Regions from separate parts of the Murimonas intestini genome, predicted to be linked through region 1. Evidence: a T-box and tRNA genes for the amino acid it is inferred to sense, from the RefSeq annotation. Region 1 holds a T-box; the other holds one or more tRNA genes.

Evidence for each region. A T-box is a leader RNA that pairs with one kind of tRNA and senses whether it is charged. The one in region 1 lies ahead of leuS (leucine--tRNA ligase), so its partner is inferred to be a tRNA-Leu.
Region 2: it encodes a tRNA-Leu, which carries the amino acid that the T-box ahead of leuS (leucine--tRNA ligase) is inferred to sense. The anticodon was not compared.

The regions. Positions count from the first base shown of each region.
Region 1 is NZ_JANKBI010000001.1:465,799-476,133, reverse strand. It holds gene NSB28_RS02250 (AraC family transcriptional regulator) at 1-241, opposite strand, end outside; gene NSB28_RS02245 (MATE family efflux transporter) at 322-1,734, shown strand; gene NSB28_RS02240 (TIGR01906 family membrane protein) at 1,765-2,415, opposite strand; T-box leader at 2,516-2,797, shown strand; gene leuS (leucine--tRNA ligase) at 2,862-5,273, shown strand; gene NSB28_RS02230 (alpha-galactosidase) at 5,334-7,529, opposite strand; gene NSB28_RS02225 (carbohydrate ABC transporter permease) at 7,573-8,436, opposite strand; partial or broken gene NSB28_RS24950 (carbohydrate ABC transporter permease) at 8,436-9,306, opposite strand; gene NSB28_RS02215 (ABC transporter substrate-binding protein) at 9,331-10,335, opposite strand, start outside.
Region 2 is NZ_JANKBI010000015.1:51,729-62,063, forward strand. It holds gene NSB28_RS18385 (GEVED domain-containing protein) at 1-7,178, shown strand, start outside; gene NSB28_RS18390 (GGDEF domain-containing protein) at 7,348-8,517, shown strand; tRNA gene NSB28_RS18395 (tRNA-Glu) at 8,619-8,690, shown strand; tRNA gene NSB28_RS18400 (tRNA-Thr) at 8,717-8,789, shown strand; tRNA gene NSB28_RS18405 (tRNA-Ile) at 8,795-8,868, shown strand; tRNA gene NSB28_RS18410 (tRNA-Asp) at 8,891-8,964, shown strand; tRNA gene NSB28_RS18415 (tRNA-Val) at 9,006-9,078, shown strand; tRNA gene NSB28_RS18420 (tRNA-Leu) at 9,102-9,187, shown strand; partial or broken gene NSB28_RS25160 (recombinase family protein) at 9,714-10,335, opposite strand, start outside.

The DNA.
Region 1 (10,335 bases):
TCACAAGTCCCGGATAAATAAGAAAGCCTGTGTCAGCGGCCAGCTCGAATTTCCTTGTGATCCCTTTGGAATCTGTAGCGTTTAAGACACCTTTTCCGGAAATGACATAATGGAAAAGATAATGATTGCGTATATAAGGGCCGTAGGAATGAAGAGGATCACATTTTTCATAGCCATACTGGAAAAGCGAGAGGTCGACAAAACGCTCATTTGGGAATACAGAAAATAAAACATCGCTCATAGAATATCCTCCCGGGGGTTACCGTTTTTTTTATTATATACTAAAATGTGCCGGGACAGCAATAAAAAGGGGAAAATATAATGAGAAAGAGAAAAGACCTGACAGCAGAAAATGAGTCTGCCGGGGCGGAAAAAAATGATTTCAGCAGGGGAAGCGTATCCGGCAATATATTAAGCCTGGCAATACCCATGACGCTTGCCCAGCTGATAAATGTCCTGTACAGTGTGGTGGACAGGATCTATATAGGGCACATTCCTGATGCCTCTACCCAGGCGCTGACTGGGATTGGGCTTACACTGCCCATCATTACCATCATCACAGCTTTTGCAAATCTGTTCGGCATGGGGGGAGCGCCTCTGTGTTCCATCGCCAGGGGGAAGAAGGATTATAAGAGAGCGGCGTCCATTATGGGGACATCTTTTTCTATGCTGCTTGTATCAGGCATTATCCTGATGGCTGCCTGCTATATATTTAAAAAACCTGTCCTCTATCTGTTTGGGGCCAGCGACGCTACATATCCTTATGCAGATGATTATATCTCAATCTATCTGGTGGGCACGCTTTTTGTCATGATCAGCCTGGGGATGAACAGCTTTATTAATTCCCAGGGCTTTGGGAAAACGGGGATGGCCACAGTCATGCTGGGAGCAGTAACAAACCTGGTGCTTGACCCGGTCTTTATATTTGTATTCCATATGGGAGTGAGGGGAGCTGCCGCAGCCACAGTGATATCTCAGGGAATATCAGCCCTCTGGGTGCTGCGCTTCCTGACGGGAGAAAAGGCGATCCTGAAACTGGATAAGAAGAATATAAAGATAAAATGGGGCCTTGTAAAAGAGATATCAGCCCTGGGGCTTTCCGGTTTTGTAATGGCTGTCACAAACGGCTCCGTACAGATAATGTGCAATGCCACTCTGGCACGATACGGAGGGGATCTGTATGTTGGGATCATGACTGTGATAAATTCCGTGAGGGAGATCATTAATATGCCTGTTAATGGAATCACTAACGGAGCGCAGCCTGTCATGGGATTTAACTATGGGGCAGGAGAGTACGGGCGGGTAAAATCCGCGATCAAGTTTACAACTGTCTCCTGTATTGCATTTACGTGCGTGGCATGGGCCCTGATCTTTTTTGCGCCTGAATTCTTTATCAGGCTTTTTAACAGCGATCCTGCGCTGCTCAGCCAGGGCGTGCCGGCGATGAAGATTTATTTCTTTGGTATTTTTATGATGGCGCTGCAGTTTTCAGGGCAGTCTACCTTTGTGGCCCTGGGAAAATCAAAGCAGGCTGTATTTTTCTCGATTTTCAGGAAGGTGATCATAGTCATCCCCCTGACTCTGCTGCTGCCGAAGCTTAGCGGTCTGGGGGCAAACGGTGTCTTTCTGGCTGAGCCTGTCTCAAACTTCATAGGCGGTATTGCCAGCTTTGTGACTATGCTTATTACCGTTATGCCGGTGCTCTCTAAAAAAGATACAGCAGCAGGCAGGTGATTTGACAATGCGCTCCAGGCATTGGCTGTGTCATGCCCTCCTGCTGCGCTTTGCAAGTATCTTTCCTGCCGTGAAGCAGAGAATGCTTCCAAGTACAACGCCGCCCAGGATCATCAGCGCACAGTGCATGAAAAAGGTATCTGGCAGTATGGTGATGACAGGGTCCGTTGCGGCATCGAAGATCCAATAATCATTATTGAAGAAAATATGATGGAAGGTCACAAAAAAATTATCCCAGTTGAGAGCGATCAGCGCCCCCAGCACAGCCGGAACGACGATACTTAGAAGAGAAGCTCCGAACAGGAAGGAAAAATCCTTCTTTTTGGCTTTAATGACTGTCCATACCAGGGCAGCCAGGAAAGCGGCAATACACAGGTACTGTACGGCAACGAAGATATTTTTTACTTCCACAAAGTGGATCCTGCCTGTATCTGACATGGCAAGAGTAGGGAATTTAAGCTCACTGTGATTGAACATAGAATTGTAATCGATCAGAGCGTCATAATTTTCCCGTATCTCATCTGCCGGATAACCTGATTCTGCCGGAATATCCAGATGGCCGATGTCAAAATAATACAGCGGACGGAAATTCAGAGTAATGACTACTGAAAATGAAATGATGAAAAGCATATAAATGACAGCAAGTATAAGGCTGTCTGGTGAATACCACTTATTTTTCATGAGTGCCTCCTGTTTAAATTTTGGTTTTGTGTTTTAGTATACAACATCTCTTGACAAATGCAAGCAAAATGAGTAGAATAACTAAAAGTAACAAATATATGCAAAGACAGTGAAGAGGAGTATTAAGAACCCACCGTTTACAGAGAGCTGCCGGCAGGTGGAAGGCAGCAGCGTAAGTTCCCAACTCGCCTCGGAGTTCCCTGGCTGAAATATTTCCCGATGATGGCAAGTCAGTTATATGCAGTGCGCATCATTTTGGAGATCCATAGGGCAGGGCGGGCTTTCCCGTTACAGAATATAAATGAGTGCACCGCAGCAGAGTATTCTGCCGGCAGGTGAATTAGAGTGGTACCACGGAATCGCAAGCCCTTTCGTCTCTAAATAATGTATAGAGAGGGCTTTTTTTGATGTTTTTATTTAGATGTTATTAAAGGAGGAATTTAACAATGGCTGTACCTTATAATCATAAGGCAATCGAGAAGAAATGGCGTCAGAACTGGGAGAAGAACCCTGTAAACGTAGATGACGGCAAAAAACAAAAATATTACTGTCTGGACATGTTTCCGTATCCGTCAGGAAACGGACTGCATGTAGGCCATTGGAGAGGCTATGTTATCTCTGATGTGTGGAGCAGGTATAAAATGCTTCAGGGATATTACCTGATCCATCCCATGGGCTGGGACGCTTTCGGGCTTCCAGCGGAAAATTACGCGATCAAGATGGGCGTTCATCCGGCAATCTCCACAGCTGAGAACGTGGCAAACATTAAACGCCAGATCAATGAGATCGCTGCAGTTTACGACTGGGACAGGGAAGTTAATACGACAGACCCTGATTTCTATAAGTGGACACAGTGGATATTTGTAAAGATGTTCAAGGCAGGACTGGCATATGAGAAAGAGTTCCCCATCAACTGGTGTCCGTCATGCAAGACGGGACTGGCTAATGAAGAGGTAGTGAACGGCGCATGTGAGCGCTGCGGAACTCCTGTAACGAAAAAGAACCTGCGCCAGTGGATGCTGAAGATCACAGCATATGCAGAGAGGCTCTTAAATGACCTGGATAAGCTGGACTGGCCTGAAAAGGTTAAAAAGATGCAGTCTGACTGGATAGGCAAGAGCCATGGCGCTGAGATAGACTTCGAGATCGATGGCAGCGACAAGACAGTGAAGGTATACACTACAAGGCCTGACACACTCTATGGAGCTACATTCATGGTACTGGCCCCGGAGCACGCCATGGCAAAGGAGCTGGCTTCAGAGGAAAAGAGGGCAGAAGTAGAGGATTATATTTTCAAGGCATCCATGAAATCTTCTGTAGACAGGCTGCAGGATAAGGAAAAGACAGGCGTATTTACGGGAAGCTATGCAATCAATCCCATCAATGGCGCGAAAGTGCCTATCTGGCTCTCTGACTATGTTCTGGCTGATTATGGAACAGGCGCCATCATGTGTGTGCCTGCCCACGATGACCGTGACTTTGAGTTTGCCAGAAAATTTGATATTCCTATTATCCAGGTGATCGCAAAAGACGGTGTTGAAATAGAGAATATGACAGAGGCGTATACTGCGCCGGGAATCATGATAAATTCCGGAGAATTTAATGGAATGAATTCAGAGGATGCCAAGAGGGATCTTCCGGAGATGCTGGAAAAACGCGGTATCGGCAAGGTAACGACAAATTACAAGCTGCGTGACTGGGTATTTTCCAGACAGCGTTACTGGGGAGAGCCTATCCCCATCATCCACTGCGACCACTGCGGAGCAGTGCCTGTACCGGAGGAAGAGCTGCCGTTGCGCCTGCCTGAGGTAGAGAGCTATCAGCCTACAGGCACAGGAGAATCACCGCTGGCAGCCATAGACGAATGGGTGAATACCACATGCCCTGTATGCGGGCGTCCTGCAAAAAGAGAGACAAATACAATGCCTCAGTGGGCAGGTTCCTCCTGGTATTTCCTGCGCTATGTAGACAGCCACAATGACAAAGAGCTTGTTTCAAGGGAAAAGGCCAACAAATACCTGCCTGTAGATATGTATATCGGCGGTGTGGAGCATGCTGTCCTGCATCTGCTGTATTCCAGGTTCTATACTAAATTCCTGCATGATATCGGTGTGGTGGATTTTGATGAGCCGTTTGCAAAACTGTTCAACCAGGGTATGATCACAGGCAAGAATGGGATCAAGATGAGCAAATCCAAGGGAAATGTAGTGTCACCGGATGACCTTGTGAGGGATTACGGATGCGACTCCCTGAGGATGTATGAGCTTTTCGTAGGACCGCCTGAGCTGGATGCAGAGTGGGATGACAGAGGAATCGACGGTGTATACCGCTTCATCAACCGTTTCTGGACTCTGGTGACGGACAATAAGGATAAAGATGTGCAGGCCTCCAAAGAGATGGTGAAGCTGCGCCACAGGATGGTCCATGACATTACCCAGAGGCTGGAGAGCTTCAGCCTGAATACAGTTATCTCCAAATTCATGGAGTATAATAATAAGATGATCGACCTGGCTAAGGAAGAGGGCGGAATCGACAAAGAGACATTAAAGACAGCAGTGATCCTGCTTGCTCCGTTTGCGCCGCATCTCTCAGAAGAGCTGTGGGAGCAGCTGGGAGGCAGCTCTTCAGTATTTGAGAATACATGGCCGGAGCATGACGAAGAAGCCATGAAGGACGACGAGGTAGAGGTACCTGTCCAGATCAACGGAAAGACACGCGCTGTGATCAAGGTTCCGGCAGAGATCTCCAAAGAGGATGCCATAGCAGCCGGAAAAGCGGCAGTGGCTGATAAGATCACAGGAAATATCATAAAAGAAATCTATGTTCCTAAGAAAATAGTGAATCTTGTTGTGAAATAAAAAATAAGAGGCAGTGTACCAGGCTGATAGATCAGCGGTACATTGCCTCTTATATGCTTGTCACTCAGCAGTGAGATAGAACTGCCAGCTCTCGTACTCAGCAGACGGCACAGGCAGGGGAAGTCCTCCGTTCATCAGGGCGGAGCCTGGGTACTGCTCCTGTCCGCCGTTGATCCTGTACAGGGCGCTGCTGCAAAGTCCTTTCAGCCTTATATAGACTGTTGAAGGATTCGGAGCTGTCCTTGTATTGACTACATTCACCAGAGCCGTGCGGCCGTCCTGGTCAGAAAATTCCCAGGCACAGTAGCGGTCGTCTGTAAAAGGATCTGTCAGTCTGTGGTAAATACCGTCCTGGATCAGAAAATAATACTTTTTAAAGTCTTTGATCTGCTCTTTGACGGCAGATTTTTCAGCAGCAGTCATTTTGCTGATATCCAGCTCGTATCCAAAGGTTCCTGACATGGCCACCACAGCTCTTGTGGACAGCGGCGTCACCCTTCCTGTCTGGTGGTTGGGCACTGCAGATACGTGGGAGCCTGCAGCGCTGACAGGATAGCCGAAGGAAGTGCCGTACTGGATCTTCAGCCTCTCTATTGCATCTGTATCATCACTGCACCAGATCTGGGGGGTATAATAAAGCATACCGGCATCAAAGCGTCCGCCGCCCCCGCTGCAGCCTTCAAACAGGATATCAGGAAAGCGTGATGTGAGCTTTTCAAGCATGTCATACAGGCCCAGGACATAGCGGTGGGCTGTTTCGCCCTGTCTGTCAGCAGGCAGGACGGCGCTGTAGATATCGCTCAGGCTCCTGTTAAAGTCCCATTTGACATATTCAATCCTGGCGCTGTCCAGAACAGAGCATAACTGGCTGTAGATATGTTCTCTTACATCTTCCCTTGAGAAATCCAGGACCAGCTGGTAACGGCTGCGAACAGGAGCTTTGCCCGGAACCTTCAGCGCCCAGTCAGGGTGAGAGCGGTAGAGGCTGCTGTCTTCGGAAATGCACTCAGGCTCGAACCAGATGCCGAACACCATCCCTGTCCCGTGTATCCTGTCAGACAGCTCCTTAAGAGTACATCCCAGTTTCTCTTCGTTTACAGTCCAGTCACCCAGCCCTGTATTATCGTCATTTCTGTTTCCAAACCATCCGTCATCCATGACAAAGAGCTCCACACCCAGCTCGGAAGCTTCTTTTGCCATTGAGACAAGCTTTTCTCCATTAAAATCAAAATATGTCCCTTCCCAGTTATTGATCAGGATGGGCCTTCTTGTTTTCTTGTGTTTTCCCCGGCAGAGATTGTTCCTGTACGCATTGTGGTAGATGCGGGAGAGGGCTGAGAGTCCGTCTGATGTATATGCTAGGGCGGCTTCGGGAACAGTGAAGGCAGCGCCCGGCTCTACCTTGAAATTGAAGTTGCCGGGGTGTATTCCCAGGACGATCCTGGTCTGGTCCATCTGGTCATATTCAGCCTCTCCCAGAAAATCTCCGCTGTAGAGGAAGGAAAAACCATAGCAGTCGCCGAAGTCTTCTGCTGTGTCACTTCCGGCGAGGATCATAAATGGATTGTAGTGATGGCTTGATGCGCCGCGTGTGCTGCCCGCAGACTGTATGCCTGGATGGATGGGGTTTCTTGTCAGCTGGCGTTCCATGGCATGTTTTCCGTGGAAGGTAATGAGGTCACGGGATCCGGACAGAAAATCCAGATTCAGGCTCATGGCTCTTTCCAGGTGGAAAGGCTGGCTGCCGGTATTTTCGATTACAGCAGCCCTTGTGATGATATCAGCCTCCTCCATCACTCCGTAATACAGATGTACGCGTACAGTGTCTGATTCATCTTTGAGAGTAATGATAAGGGTCTGAGCCTGTTCTCCCTCATTCAGATAGAGGGCGGGAAGGCCCTCAAGGGAATATTTCCCGTCTTCTGTCTGATAGGAATCGTACACAAGCTCTGTGGACGCACTGCCGTCTGCACGCCTGATTTTAAGTGCGCTGGGGCGGAAATCCCCGCTGCCATAGCAGGAATATTCCTGTGGCAGCGTATCCGGGGAATACGTCCTCTCATTGCCGGCCCTGTAGGGATTTCCTGAAAAACCATGATCTCCGTTTACAATGAGGTAGGACATGTCAAAGGGTGTTATTTTGGCTCCATAGTAAGTATGGAGAAGGGTCCCGTATTTGTCAGCTTTCATCTGATAGGTACTGCTTTTTGTCTGAAGGGTAAATAATTTTTTCTGCTCGTCAATAATAATAGCCATAGTTTCCTCCATATAGATTAGTCATGTTAATTGTTTGCTGCAATTATTTTACAGCACCGTTTACGACGCCGTTGATGATCTGTTTCTGGGCGAAGAGATAGAACAGCAGTATCGGTATCATAGCCAGCAGGTAAGATGCAAATGCCAGGTTATAATTTGTGCCGAACTTTGTCTGGAACAGCAGCTGTGCCAAAGGAAGTGTAGTATCACTTCCATCGCCGCCGCTTAACATTACCAGCGGTGTCATAACATCGTTCCATACTCCCAGTGCAGTGACGACAGCCACCGTAGCGTGCATGGGGCGCAGCAGCGGGAAACATATCTTCCAGAAGGTTGTCCAGGTATTGGCTCCGTCCACATAGGCCGCCTCCTCCAGGGCGATGGGAATATTCTTTAAGTAGCCTGTATAGAGCAGGAGGTTCATCGGGAAATAGAAGACTGCATACAGCAGTATCAGGCCGATCTTGTTGTCCAGTCCCAGGATGCTGACCTCTTTTACAAGAGGGAGCATGAGCATGGAGAAGGGAACGAACATTCCGCTGATAAAATACAGGTAGAGGAAGTTATAAAATTTCTTGTGTTCCTTATTGCGTCCCACAGCAAATGCGGCAATAGAATGGAGCACTATAGTAACGATCAGGGTGAGGGCTGTGATTAAGAAGGAATTTCCGATAGTACGGAAAAAATCTGTAACTCTGATCGCCTCTATAAAATTTGAAAAGTTCCAGGAAGCGGGGAAGGACAGGGCTCCCGCGATATCATTTGTCATTTCGCTTGGGTTTTTAAAAGCGATGATAATTGTCATGTATAATGGAAATAATACGGTAAAAGCCAGGAGAATAAGGATGATTGTCATCAGCCAGGATTTTCCGCTCTTTGGTTTTCTAACTGCTGCAGAATTTGCCATTATAACTGCACCTCCCTCTTATTTAAGAACTTCATCTGGAATACGGATATTGCTACTATTACGATAAAGTAGATCACTGAGTTTGCACTCTGGTAGCCGAACTGGTTGCCTGCCAGACCTGCCTTATAGATCAGGATCGAGATAGATTCAGTGGACTGGTTAGGACCGCCGTTTGTCATGGAGACGATCTGGTCAAATACCATAAGGAAATTCTTCATGCACAGCACCATATTGATCGTAAAAAATGGTGCAATGAGGGGAAAGGAAATCTTCCAGAATTTCTGCCACGGAGTAGTCCCGTCAATAGCAGCAGCCTCATATACTTCCTCAGGGATCGTCTGAAGCCCTGAGATATAGATGATCGTGTTAAATGCTATAGCCTGCCAGGAGGCGCAGACTACTATGGCCAGCCATGCAGTACCTTCACGGCTCAGAAGGCTGGTGCCCAGGAAGCTGCTTCCCACAGAAGAACCGATGCTGGGCAGGGATGAATGTGAAGATGAAGTTAAATACATAACCGATAACCAGGCCTCCAAGGATGTTAGGCAGGAAGAACAGGCCGCGGAAGAAGCCTTTCGCCCTGATCCTGGCATTCAGCAGCAGAGCCATGACCATACTCAGGACATTTACAATAATTGTAGCCGTAATGGCAAATTTAAATGTGAATAAGTAAGAATTGCCCACCCGGGAATCCCCAAACAGGTCAATATAGTTGCGAAGACCTACCCAGTCATAGCTTCCGAAGCCTTTGGAATTTGTAAGGCTGTATACGAATCCGCGCAGCAGCGGAAACGTGTTGAAAGCAAAGAACAGGATGAGCATTGGCAGCACAAATAATAGATACATCCGATTGCTTTTTTTACCACGCATAGCGTTCCCTCCATTATCAATTTATCAATTGTTTCTCTCTTCTTTTAATATTGCGATCAGGTCACGGTTTGTTTTCTGCCATTCATTGTCGAACTTGTTCAGGAAAGTATCCAGATCTTTGTTCATCAGGTATCCCTGCAGCATATCTGCGGCGGGAAGCTCTGCCGGATAGTGGTGGTCGGGAAAGTCTATGACCTTGCCGTCCTCCCAGTAGGATGCCATCTCGGACAGTGACTGCGGCACTTCAAAATCTCCCTTCAGGCAGGCCACAGCATTCTGGTTTTCGTAATATCTGGCAGCGTTTTCATCACGCAGCATAAAATCCATAAACTTTTCACATGCCTCCAGGTTCTCATCACGCATAACAGTGAAGCAGAAGTCTATTCCGGATACGAGGAGAGTTTCGCCAGCCTGGTCGGATACAGGAAGTGTGAAGGCTCCGATATTGATATCAGGATTAGCGCTTAATATCTGCGGGATGGCCCAGTTACCCTGAAGAAGCATGGCGGATTCGCCGTTTCCAAAGGCAGTGCAGCCGTCATTGTATCCGTAGGCAAATGGATCGCTCTGGCTGAATTCAAGCAGTTCATCCATCTTATGGGCCGATGAGGCGTAATTCTCGGTGAAGGTAGTATCACCCAGGCTTACCTCAGTGTAGATATCAGGCGTGGTAAGATTGGCAGCCAGTGCATTCCAGGGTGTGATGCCTGTCCAGGAATCCTTGAGCATGAAATAAAATGGTGTTGTGCCTGAATCACGGATGGTCTGGCATAATGACATAAATTCATTCCAGGTCTGGGGAATCTCCCAGCCATTTTCTTTGAACATGTCTCGGTTGTAGAGTACGCCGGCGGCATTGGATGCAAACGGGACACAGTACTGGCCTTCCTTTTGTCTGAGTTCCAGCTGTTTAGCCATGGTCAGATAGACATCCTGGACTTTATCAAGCCCTGCGTAATCGCTTAAGTCCACCATAATGTCCGCATCCACAAAGTCGGCGTAGGCCCTGTCGCCGCCGATCATGGCAAT
Region 2 (10,335 bases), on a different contig from region 1:
AAATGATATTATTTGAAGGGGAGCAGCCTACAGGGAGGTTTGCAGTCAATCTTGTGACAGGCGATGCAGCCGACATGGGACCTGTACAGAGCCCGGCAGCTGTGAATGCTGTTGGGTTTAATACAGAGGATAATTTTATCTATGGCTATGACCAGGTGCAGAATACAATAGTCAGAGTAGATCAGAATGGTGATGTCATGTATCTTGAACCCAGGCCTGAGGGGATGCCTGCAGCGGCTTACTCGGCCGGAGCCATTGATATGTCGGGATTTTACTATGTATATATACCGGGCGGCAGCAGGTTCTATACGGTAGATCTGCGGCCTGATTCAGCCACATTTCTCCGTCTGGTGGATCCTTCAGACGGCTACAGGGAGCAGACAGAGGACTATGGCACAGCTCTGTCCTCACCGCTGGCTATAGGAGACTGGGCGTTTAATCCGGCCGACGGGCGGCTGTACGGAGTGGAGAGGAATGGGGTAGTTTACAGGATCAATGAATTGACGGGAGATGTGGCTCCCCTTGATACAACCGGGCCGAACCCGGGTGCTTTGTTCGGGGCTGTGGCTGTCGATGGCAATGGGAATCTCTATGCAGTCAGCAGCAGCGACGGGACTATTTACAGATACAGGCTCAGCGGGTATTCAGCGGCGGGAATGCGTTTCTCAGCCACACAGCCGGGAAGTTTTATTGATGCGGCAATGTGTCCTTATGCCATTATAGAAACAGATTTCGGAGATGCCCCTGATGCTGGAGGAGGCGGGGGAGCAGGAAATTACAATACTCTTCTTGCCAGCAATGGCCCGCGGCATGGTCTGGGAAGTCCATTGTATCTGGGAACACGGGTAACTTCAGAGGATGACGCACATCAGAGTGCAATGGCAGACGGGGATGACCTGACCCAGGGGATCCAGGATGATGCCCTGACTCTTCCGCTGCCTGTTCTGCCTGTAGATGCCCTGAACTATTCACTGACAGCAGCGGTGACGAATGATACAGGGGATACGGCAAATCTGTATGGGTGGATCGATTTTAATAAGAACGGGCTGTTTGAGGCTTCGGAGGCAGCGGCAGTCATTCAGATACCTCCATATTCAGGTACCGGCCAGTATACCCTGGATTTTGGCCGCCCTCCCGGCAGTGCGCTGACGCCGGACCATACATTCCTGCGCCTGCGCCTCACCACGGATGATCTGCAGGATACAGGGACAGAGATCCAGGATACCAGGAGTGTGGGGCCGGCATCAGACGGGGAAGTGGAGGATTATATTCTGAAGATCGGGACTACCACGGACCTGTCGGTGACTAAAACAGCAGATCTGCAGGTACTGTCCACAGGGGATACCATAACCTATACGATAACAGTAAGTAATTATGGTCCGGAGGATGCATATGATGTGCTCCTGACAGATATAGTCCCGCCTGAGATCACAGGTGCGAGATACAGTCTGGACGGAGGGCCGTCTGACTACTGGCCCGGAACTCTTGTACTGGGAACTATGGCGCCGGGACAGGTGAACACTGTTGTTATCCAGGGGGTGTTTGATGGTTCTGTACTTGGCCCTGTGATAAATACGGCGACAGTGACTTCTTACTCAGAGGACCCTGATCCGGGCAACAATTCAGCTACCACCGTCACGCCGGTGGACCGGGCAGCTGATCTTGAGATCACTAAAACAGCAGATGAAAGCTTTGCTGTAATAGGAGAGGCGTTCACATTTAATATTACAGTGACAAATCATGGGCCGGATCCGGCCGAAAATACCATAATAAATGATATAGCAGCGGCAGATTTCAGCACGCCGGAATATTCTGCTGACGGAGGAACCAGCTGGATGCCGTGGCATGGGCAGCTGGATGCAGGGATAATTGAGGCGGGCACTGCTTTTACATTCCTGCTGAGGGGGACAGTGGAAGCGGGCACTCAGGATGAGCTGCAGAACACAGCGTCTGTTACAAGCGACACATCAGATCCTGACCCCTCTGATAATACGGTAACCATTACTGTACCAAAGTCTGCGCTGGCTGATCTGGGGGTCATTAAGACAGGAGAGCCTGATCCTGTCAGTGTGGGCCAACAGCTTATCTATACTATAACAGTGACAAACAGCGGACCGTCCCAGGCGGAAGAGGTCATTATTTCCGATGCGCTTCCGGCAGAGCTGTTAAACCAGGAATATTCTTTTGATTCAGTTATCTGGTATCCATGGACAGGAGAGTATGCGGCGGGGAGCCTGGCAGCGGGGGATATATATACACTCTATTTAAGAGGTGATGTGGATCCTGATGCGCAGACAGGTGAAATGATGAATACAGTTACGATAAGTTCTGCCACAGATGACCCTGATCCAAATAATAATACGTACACAGAGATCATAACTGTGGAAGCGGCGGCAGACCTGTCAGTAACTAAGACTGCATCTCCTTCTGCTGTCCTTTCGGGAGAGATTTTGACTTATACAGTAGTGGTAAGCAATGACGGGCCTTCAGATGCAGCAAATGTGGTCCTGTCCGATACTCTGCCGGCAGAAATTGAAAATCCTGTGTTTTCTGTGGACGGAAGTGCAGAAGAACCCTGGACGGGGAGCTACTCACTTTCGATATTACCCGCAGGGAGTTCTTTTACGCTGACTATACGCGGGACAGTAAATGTCACACAGACGGAAAGCCTGGTGAATACGTCATTTGTTGCGAGTGATACGCCTGATCCCATACCAGATAATAATGCAGATACAGTCATTACGCAGGCCGAAGCTTTAGCAGATCTTACACTGGTTAAGGAAGGACCGGCATCAGTGGAAGCAGGCGGAATGATTTCTTATACGGTTACAGTTTCGAATGCAGGACCGGGGGCTGCCGCTGATGTGGAGGTGACAGATGCGGTGCCTTCTGAGATAAATGACCCGGAGTATTCTGTAAATGGAGGCGTATATATACCATGGAGCGGCAGCTTCCGGGCAGGTACGCTGGAAGCATCTGAATCTGTAACTATTATGATCCGCGGAAATGTCAGTTCTTTGGCGGCAGGGACCGTGGTAAACAGTGCTTCAGTCACATCTTCCACACCTGATCCGGATCCATCGGACAACAGCGGTACAGTGACGACGTCTGTTGAAGCAAGTGCAGATATTTCTGTCGTAAAGACAGCCTCCCTCAGTCCTGCTGTTCCCGGGCAGTATCTGACCTATACCTTAGTTGTGAGCAATGCAGGCCCGTCAGCGGCAGCAGGTGTTATCCTTGAGGATGAGCTGCCTCCGGTCCTTACAGGAGCAGAGGTGTCTGCTGATGAGCAGAACTGGGCGCCCTGGAGCAGCCCGTATTCTGTAGGAACTCTGGATGCGGGTGAGGCAGCCGTTGTATATGTGCGCGGGACTGTGGCAGCATCAGCTGTAAATACAATTGCAAATACGGCGTCAGTTTCATCAGATACACCTGATCCGGACATGGGCAATAATACTTCATCCACAGCTACGCCTGTGGATCCGTCGGCCGATATCTCAGTCACAAAAACAGCCAGCCCCAGTCCTGTATTACCAGGAGGAGAACTGACATATACTGTCACTATTTCAAATGCTGGTCCGGCAGATGCCCAGAATATAGAACTGGCAGATACTCTGCCCTCACTTTTGGCAAATCCGCAGTTTTCAACAGATAACGGCATTAGCTGGAATGACTGGCCTGGATTTTTAAATGTTGGGACAATAGCGGCGGATGCTTCAGCAGAGGTTCTGATCAGGGGAACAGTAAACAGTGCGGCAGCAGGGATACTGAGCAATACAGCAGCAGTCAGTTCTGCGACGCCTGATCCGGATCCTGTCAATAATACGGATATAGTTCTGACGCCCATCGAAACTTCCGCAGATGTATCAGTGAAAAAGACTGCAGCACCTGTACCGGCAGAACCGGGGCAGCAGCTGACTTATACAATAGTGGTGAACAACGCCGGGCCTGATACGGCACAGGCAGTGTCAGTCACAGACAGTACAGCGCCGGAATTATCAGGGCCGGAATTTTCAGCAGACGGAGGAAATACCTGGAATCCATGGGTAAATCCCTATGCGGCCGGAGATATAGCCAGCGGGGACAGCATACAGATATTGCTGAGGGGGACTTTAAGCAGTGCGGCCTCCGGGATTGTGAACAATTCTGTCTCGGCTGCGGCCCAGACGCCTGATCCTGATCCTGACAACAATATATTTACGCTTAATACGCCGGTAAGTACGTCAGCAGATTTATCCGTGACGAAGACTGCGGAAGAGGGAACAGCAGTACCGGGAAGTCTATATAATTATCTGGTAAATATTATAAATGGCGGGCCTGATACGGCAGCAGATGTTACAATGACAGATTCAGACATGATGGGGCTTCAGAATCCTGAGTACTCACTTGATGGAATCACATACTCCCCGTGGACGGGCAGCATATATCTGGGGAGTATGGCAGATGGACAGAGCATCACGGTACATCTCAGGGGGACCATAGACCCGGAGGCGGAAGGGGATCTGATGAACAGAGTATTTGTGGCTTCATCAACACCAGATCCAGATATGACTAATAATAACGACGCTGCGGAAACAGCCCTTGTTCCGTTGGCAGATCTGTCAATTACAAAGAGCGGGATACCTGATCCGGCCGTACCGGGAAAAGTACTGACATATACTCTGACAGTCAAAAATGCAGGTCCGTCTGCTGCAAGAGATATAACAGTGATAGATGCCGTGCCGGGAATCCTGGAAAATGCAGAATATTCCACAGACGGCATCCCGGGATGGCAGCCGTGGACAGGAACGTACCAGAGTGATGTGATGGCGCCGGGATCGGAACTGAGCCTGACCATAAGAGGAGTCCTGGCCTCCCTGGCATCCGGTACAGTAATTAATACGGCTGTTGTGACATCGGCAACGCCTGATCCTGATCCATCCGACAATAAAGCTGTCGATGAGCGTCAGATACAGCCGGAAGCGGATCTTTCACTGGTCAAATCAGTCAGCCCCAGTCCGGCGGTGCCGGGGCAGCGGGTCACTTATACTCTGGCTGCCTCCAATGCAGGACCGTCAGATGCAGTAAATGTTCAGTTTACTGATATGCTGCCGCAGGTGCTCCAGAATCAGGAATATTCCATCGATGGGGGCGTCAGCTGGTATCCATGGAGCGGAACGTATGAGATGACCAGTCTGGCAGGAGGAATGGCGGCTGAAATCCTTGTCAGAGGACTGCTGCCTTTAAATGAGGCAGGTGCAGGAATTCTCAGGAATACAGCTTCTGTAGAAAGTGAAACAGACGATCCTGATCCCGGTAATAATACGGCTGTGATAGAGACTCCTGTCAGCGGCCTGGCAGATATGAAGATCACCAAGTCAGCAGTACCTGAAACGGCTGCTCCGGGAGGGCTTCTCACTTACTATGTGGATGTCAGGAATCTGGGGCCGGAGGAAGCAGAGCAGGTGACAATAGAAGATAAGGCAGTATTGAGTGAACTCACAGATACAGAGTATTCGACTGATGGAGGAAGTACCTGGAGCAGATGGAGCGGCAGCTATGTGATTGGCAGTATGGCTGCCGGAGAATCCTATTCAGACCTGGCTATAAGAGGAAGAGTAAGCCAGAATGCAGCGGAGACGGCGAATGCAGCTGTAGTAAAGAGTAGTACTCCTGACCCTGATCCGGACAATAACACGTCTACGGTTGTGGTGAAGGTATACGATACGGCGGACCTTGCTGTTACAAAGACAGCCTCACCTGTTCCGGCTGTTCCGGGGCAAAGGGTAGTCTATACAGTGACTGTTACAAATAATGGACCGGGAACCGCCAGGGGAATAGCCGTGATCGATGCTGTGCCCAGCCAGCTCACAGATGCAGAGTATTCGGCAGATAATGGGCTGACGTGGGAAAAATGGGATTCCGTTTACAGGATTAGTGAGCTTTCAGCAGGCAGCAGTACGGCAATAAAGATCAGAGGGGACCTGAAACTGTCCTCGTCAGGTACAATAACAAATACTGCGGCTGTGACATCATCCACCCCTGACCCGCATCCGGAAAATAATACGGCCACGGATATCACAAAAATACAGGAATCTGCAGATATATCTGTCTCTAAGCTGGCCCATCCTGTGCCGGCAAGACCAGGCCAGTATCTGACGTATATAGTCCTGGTATCAAATGCGGGGCCATCTGATGCCCGGGATGTAAATCTGTCAGATATAGTCCCGGATGCTGAATATTCACTGGATGAAGGAATAACCTGGCAGGCATGGACAGGAACTCACCAGATTGGCACAGTGGCTGCCGGAGAAGTCAGGAGGATATTGATTCGTACACGTGTACAGTCCGGCGCTTCAGGATATATCATAAATACAGTGAGTGTATCTTCGGCGACGCCTGACCCTGATCCGGATAATAATACGGCAACTGTCGGGACGCCTGTGGCCCAGACGGCGGACCTGAGCCTGCAGAAGACGGCGGATAAGTCCAGCGCCAGGCCTGGGGACGTGGTGACGTATCAGATAGTCATACGGCATCTGGGGAGTGTAAGGGCCCGGAATGTCAGACTGAGGGACGACGGTCCTGACGGACTGAGCGGCGTGGAATTTTCAACGGACGGAGGTGACAGCTGGTCACCCTGGATCAGCCCGTATCCTCTGGGAGATATGGAGGATCAGGAGACCAGAGTCATCCTCATCAGGGGAACAGTAACATTAGCGTCTGGTGTTATTACAAATACTGCCTATGTGACAAGTGACACCCCCGATCCTGACTATACAAATAATATTGACCACAGCAGCGTTGACGTAGGTACCGGGCCAAGCGCCGATCTGGCTGTCTCTAAAACAGTCAGTTCAGGAACTGTCTGTCCATGCCGTCCTGTAGTATTCAGGATCATAGTATCTAACAGAGGACCGGATACGGCCCAGGACGTGAAGATGACAGATTTTCTGCCGTCTGTCATACAAAATGCCCACTACTCACTGAATGAAGGCAGCAGCTGGTTCCCGTGGCATGGCCAGATCAGTCTGGGAAGTCTGGCAAATGGAGCATCAGCCGTCATACTGATCAGCGGATATGTAGACCGCTGTGCTTCAGGTACCATACTGAACCAGGCCTCAGCCGCAAGCTCCACTTATGACCCTGATCCCCTGAATAATCAGGCGGTGGCTGAATTTTGTGTCTGCAGAAAATAAATGCCTGGAGAATATATACCATGAAGATATAATTGCGGGGGCGCTGTATTTTGCAGCGTCCCATTTTATAAATATGCCCAGTATAATAAGCCTCAAAAAAATACTTGTAATTTGTACACTCCTGTGATATTAATGAGATAATACCGATACTGAAAGAGTGGTACGCTTTATGGATAAAAATGCAGGGCACAGGATACACAGGCAATGGCCAGAGAAGATGGAGACAGGGTACAGGACTGCTGTGGCGGAACGTATTCTAAAGTACTTCTGGATTATCTTACTGATAGTAATAGGAATACAAATCTACAATCTGCTGTTTACACTTGCCTACACAGGATGGAAGATACATACCCAGTCAAGCAGAGTGTATATATTTTTCTACGCTATTCTTTTAGCAGTGTCTGCAGCAGGGCTGGCAGGCTGGCCATATTTCAAAAAGATAATGCCGCAGAAGGCCGGGCTTATCATCAGGCTCCAGGTTTGGTATTGCGTGATCATGCTGGCCTGGGCTCTTGGAATCACTTTATACGATCAGAGAGTTTCTGAGAATATAAGCACATACCTGATCTCGGCTCTGAGTATTTCTATGCTCTCCTATCTGACTCCGCGTCAGGCATGCATGATGTATGGCAGCGCCCAGCTGATCATGTATATCTGCCTTCCGTTTTACCAGCCTGAAGGGACCAGCAATTATGGGAGTTATGTCAATGCCTCTATTATGATCATTATGGTAGTATTCATATGTTTCTACAGATACTACAATGAACGGCGCTTCTACGAGGACAGGCAGAAGATCATGGAGCAGAACAGGCTGTTAAATGAGAAGGCGAATACAGATCCCCTTACTGGACTGCAGAACAGGGGATTCCTGGACGGGAAAATGGAAGAACTGTACAGAGAGTGCATGGCAAAAGGTGAAGTCCTGGCAGTGATGATGATAGATGTGGATGATTTTAAGAGATATAATGACACCTTTGGACATCAGGCAGGTGATAAGTGTCTGCAGATGACGGCACAGGAGCTTAAAAGATTTATTATAAATGAAGAAGAACATCTGATACGCTACGGCGGGGAGGAATTCATGTATGTCGGTGCGGTAAGAGATGAGGGGAAAGCGTTTGCCATGGCCCAGGAAATGAGGGCAGCTATAGAGGCAATGGATATCCCTTTTAAATCAGACGAAATCTCAGCTGTAACCGTCAGTATCGGTATTTACGCAGCTATCCCGGGAAGCTGTGAGAAGGAAGAAGAGTGGTTCAGCTATATTACAAAAGCAGACGATTCATTGTATCAGGCAAAGAGAACTGGGAAGAATAAAGTTGTAATGAGCAGGAGGTGAAAAGAAAAAAATTAAAAAAATCGAAAAAAAGTATTGCATTTAGCAAAGACTTATGATAATATAATTTTCGGTCACTGCTGAAGGTGATGACAACAAAATAAGGCTCCTTGGTCAAGCGGTTAAGACATCGCCCTTTCACGGCGGTAACACGGGTTCGATTCCCGTAGGAGTCATTTAAGTTTAGCAACGGCACAAAAATGCCGATGTGGCTCAATTGGCAGAGCAGCTGATTTGTAATCAGCAGGTTATCGGTTCGAGTCCGATCATCGGCTCTTTTGGACCTTTAGCTCAGTTGGTTAGAGCAACCGGCTCATAACCGGTCGGTCCTGGGTTCGAGTCCCCGAAGGTCCATTTGTTGTTAAACTTAAGATAAGGCCCAGTGGCTCAGTTGGTTAGAGCGTCGCCCTGTCACGGCGAAGGTCGTCGGTTCGAGTCCGATCTGGGTCGTTCACATGAAACATTCATGTGGCGGCAATTTCATATCCCATGGGATCTTAGCTCAGCTGGGAGAGCATCTGCCTTACAAGCAGAGGGTCATAGGTTCGAGCCCTATAGGTCCCACTTGCCACATTGCGTGGCAGAATGCCGGCGTGGCGGAACTGGCAGACGCACAGGACTTAAAATCCTGCGGGACTAATCTCCCGTACCGGTTCGATTCCGGTCGCCGGCACTTGACCATGAACAGCCGAACCATTGAGGTTCGAAAGTTCATGGTCAATTTTTATTTCTTCCAGGGCAGCATTGACCTCTTCAGGTGATCCTTCGCGGTCACAAAAATTATATACAATCACGATATAGTCATCGTATAGATATAATGAGTTGACGAAGGTGTTTATGAGCTTTGTACAAAACTCAACATCATCTATATCCCCGTTTTTAAAATTGTATAGCCAGTAGCGTGCCTGATCAGCTGTAATGTCAGGCTTTTTTATTTCTGCCTTTGCGATCTCAGCATCAAGGTCAGAGCGCTGGCTCTCTAATTCTACCAGCCTGTCTTTGGTGGTATCCGTGATGATCCCCATCTCAATGGCTTTCATAATATTGTCAAGTCCCTTCTGGATCTCCTTCCTCCTTTTATTCAGGTTGCGCAGCAGGATAGTTTCGTCATCAGCATTCTGCAGCTCAACAATTTTGCGCGCGAGAAATTCAATAAGGTCAGGCTTAAGCACGTTATTTATGGTATACCGTGCCACATACTTCTCCAAAAACTCTTTCCGGTAAGTTTTCAGCTGGCAGCAGGCGTTTTTGTTCTTACGGCCAGAGCATTTATAGTAATAATATGTTTCGCTCCTTCCGGTGCCGGAATCTCCGATGACCGTATTTTTGCAGTAGCCGCAGAATACCTTCCCGGTCAAAAGGAATTCAACCGGGGCCGTGCACCTGGTACGCGACTTATTCCGGCTGTTAAGGCCGAGTATATCCTGCACGCGCTCAAACAGGTCGCTGCTTACAATTTGAGGTACGTTAGGGTACACTTTGCCTTTATACAGGTATTCACCTATATACTTCCTATTGCGGAGCATATAGTAAACAGCGTTCTCATTAAAATTATTACCTTTCATGGTACGGTAACCCCTGCGGTTTAAATCATCCATTATAACTTTAGCAGTATCACCGGATGCATAACGTTCAAATACTTCAACAACAATGGGCATTGTTGTTGGATTAATGAAATACCGTTTATCATGTAAGTCATATCCAAATAAGGGATTTGCGCCTAACACATGTCCTTTTTCTACAGACTCAAGCAACCCGCGGCTGACCTTCTGTGCAAGCTCGGCGGAGTAGTACTCTGCCATCCCCTCCAGGAGGGACTCC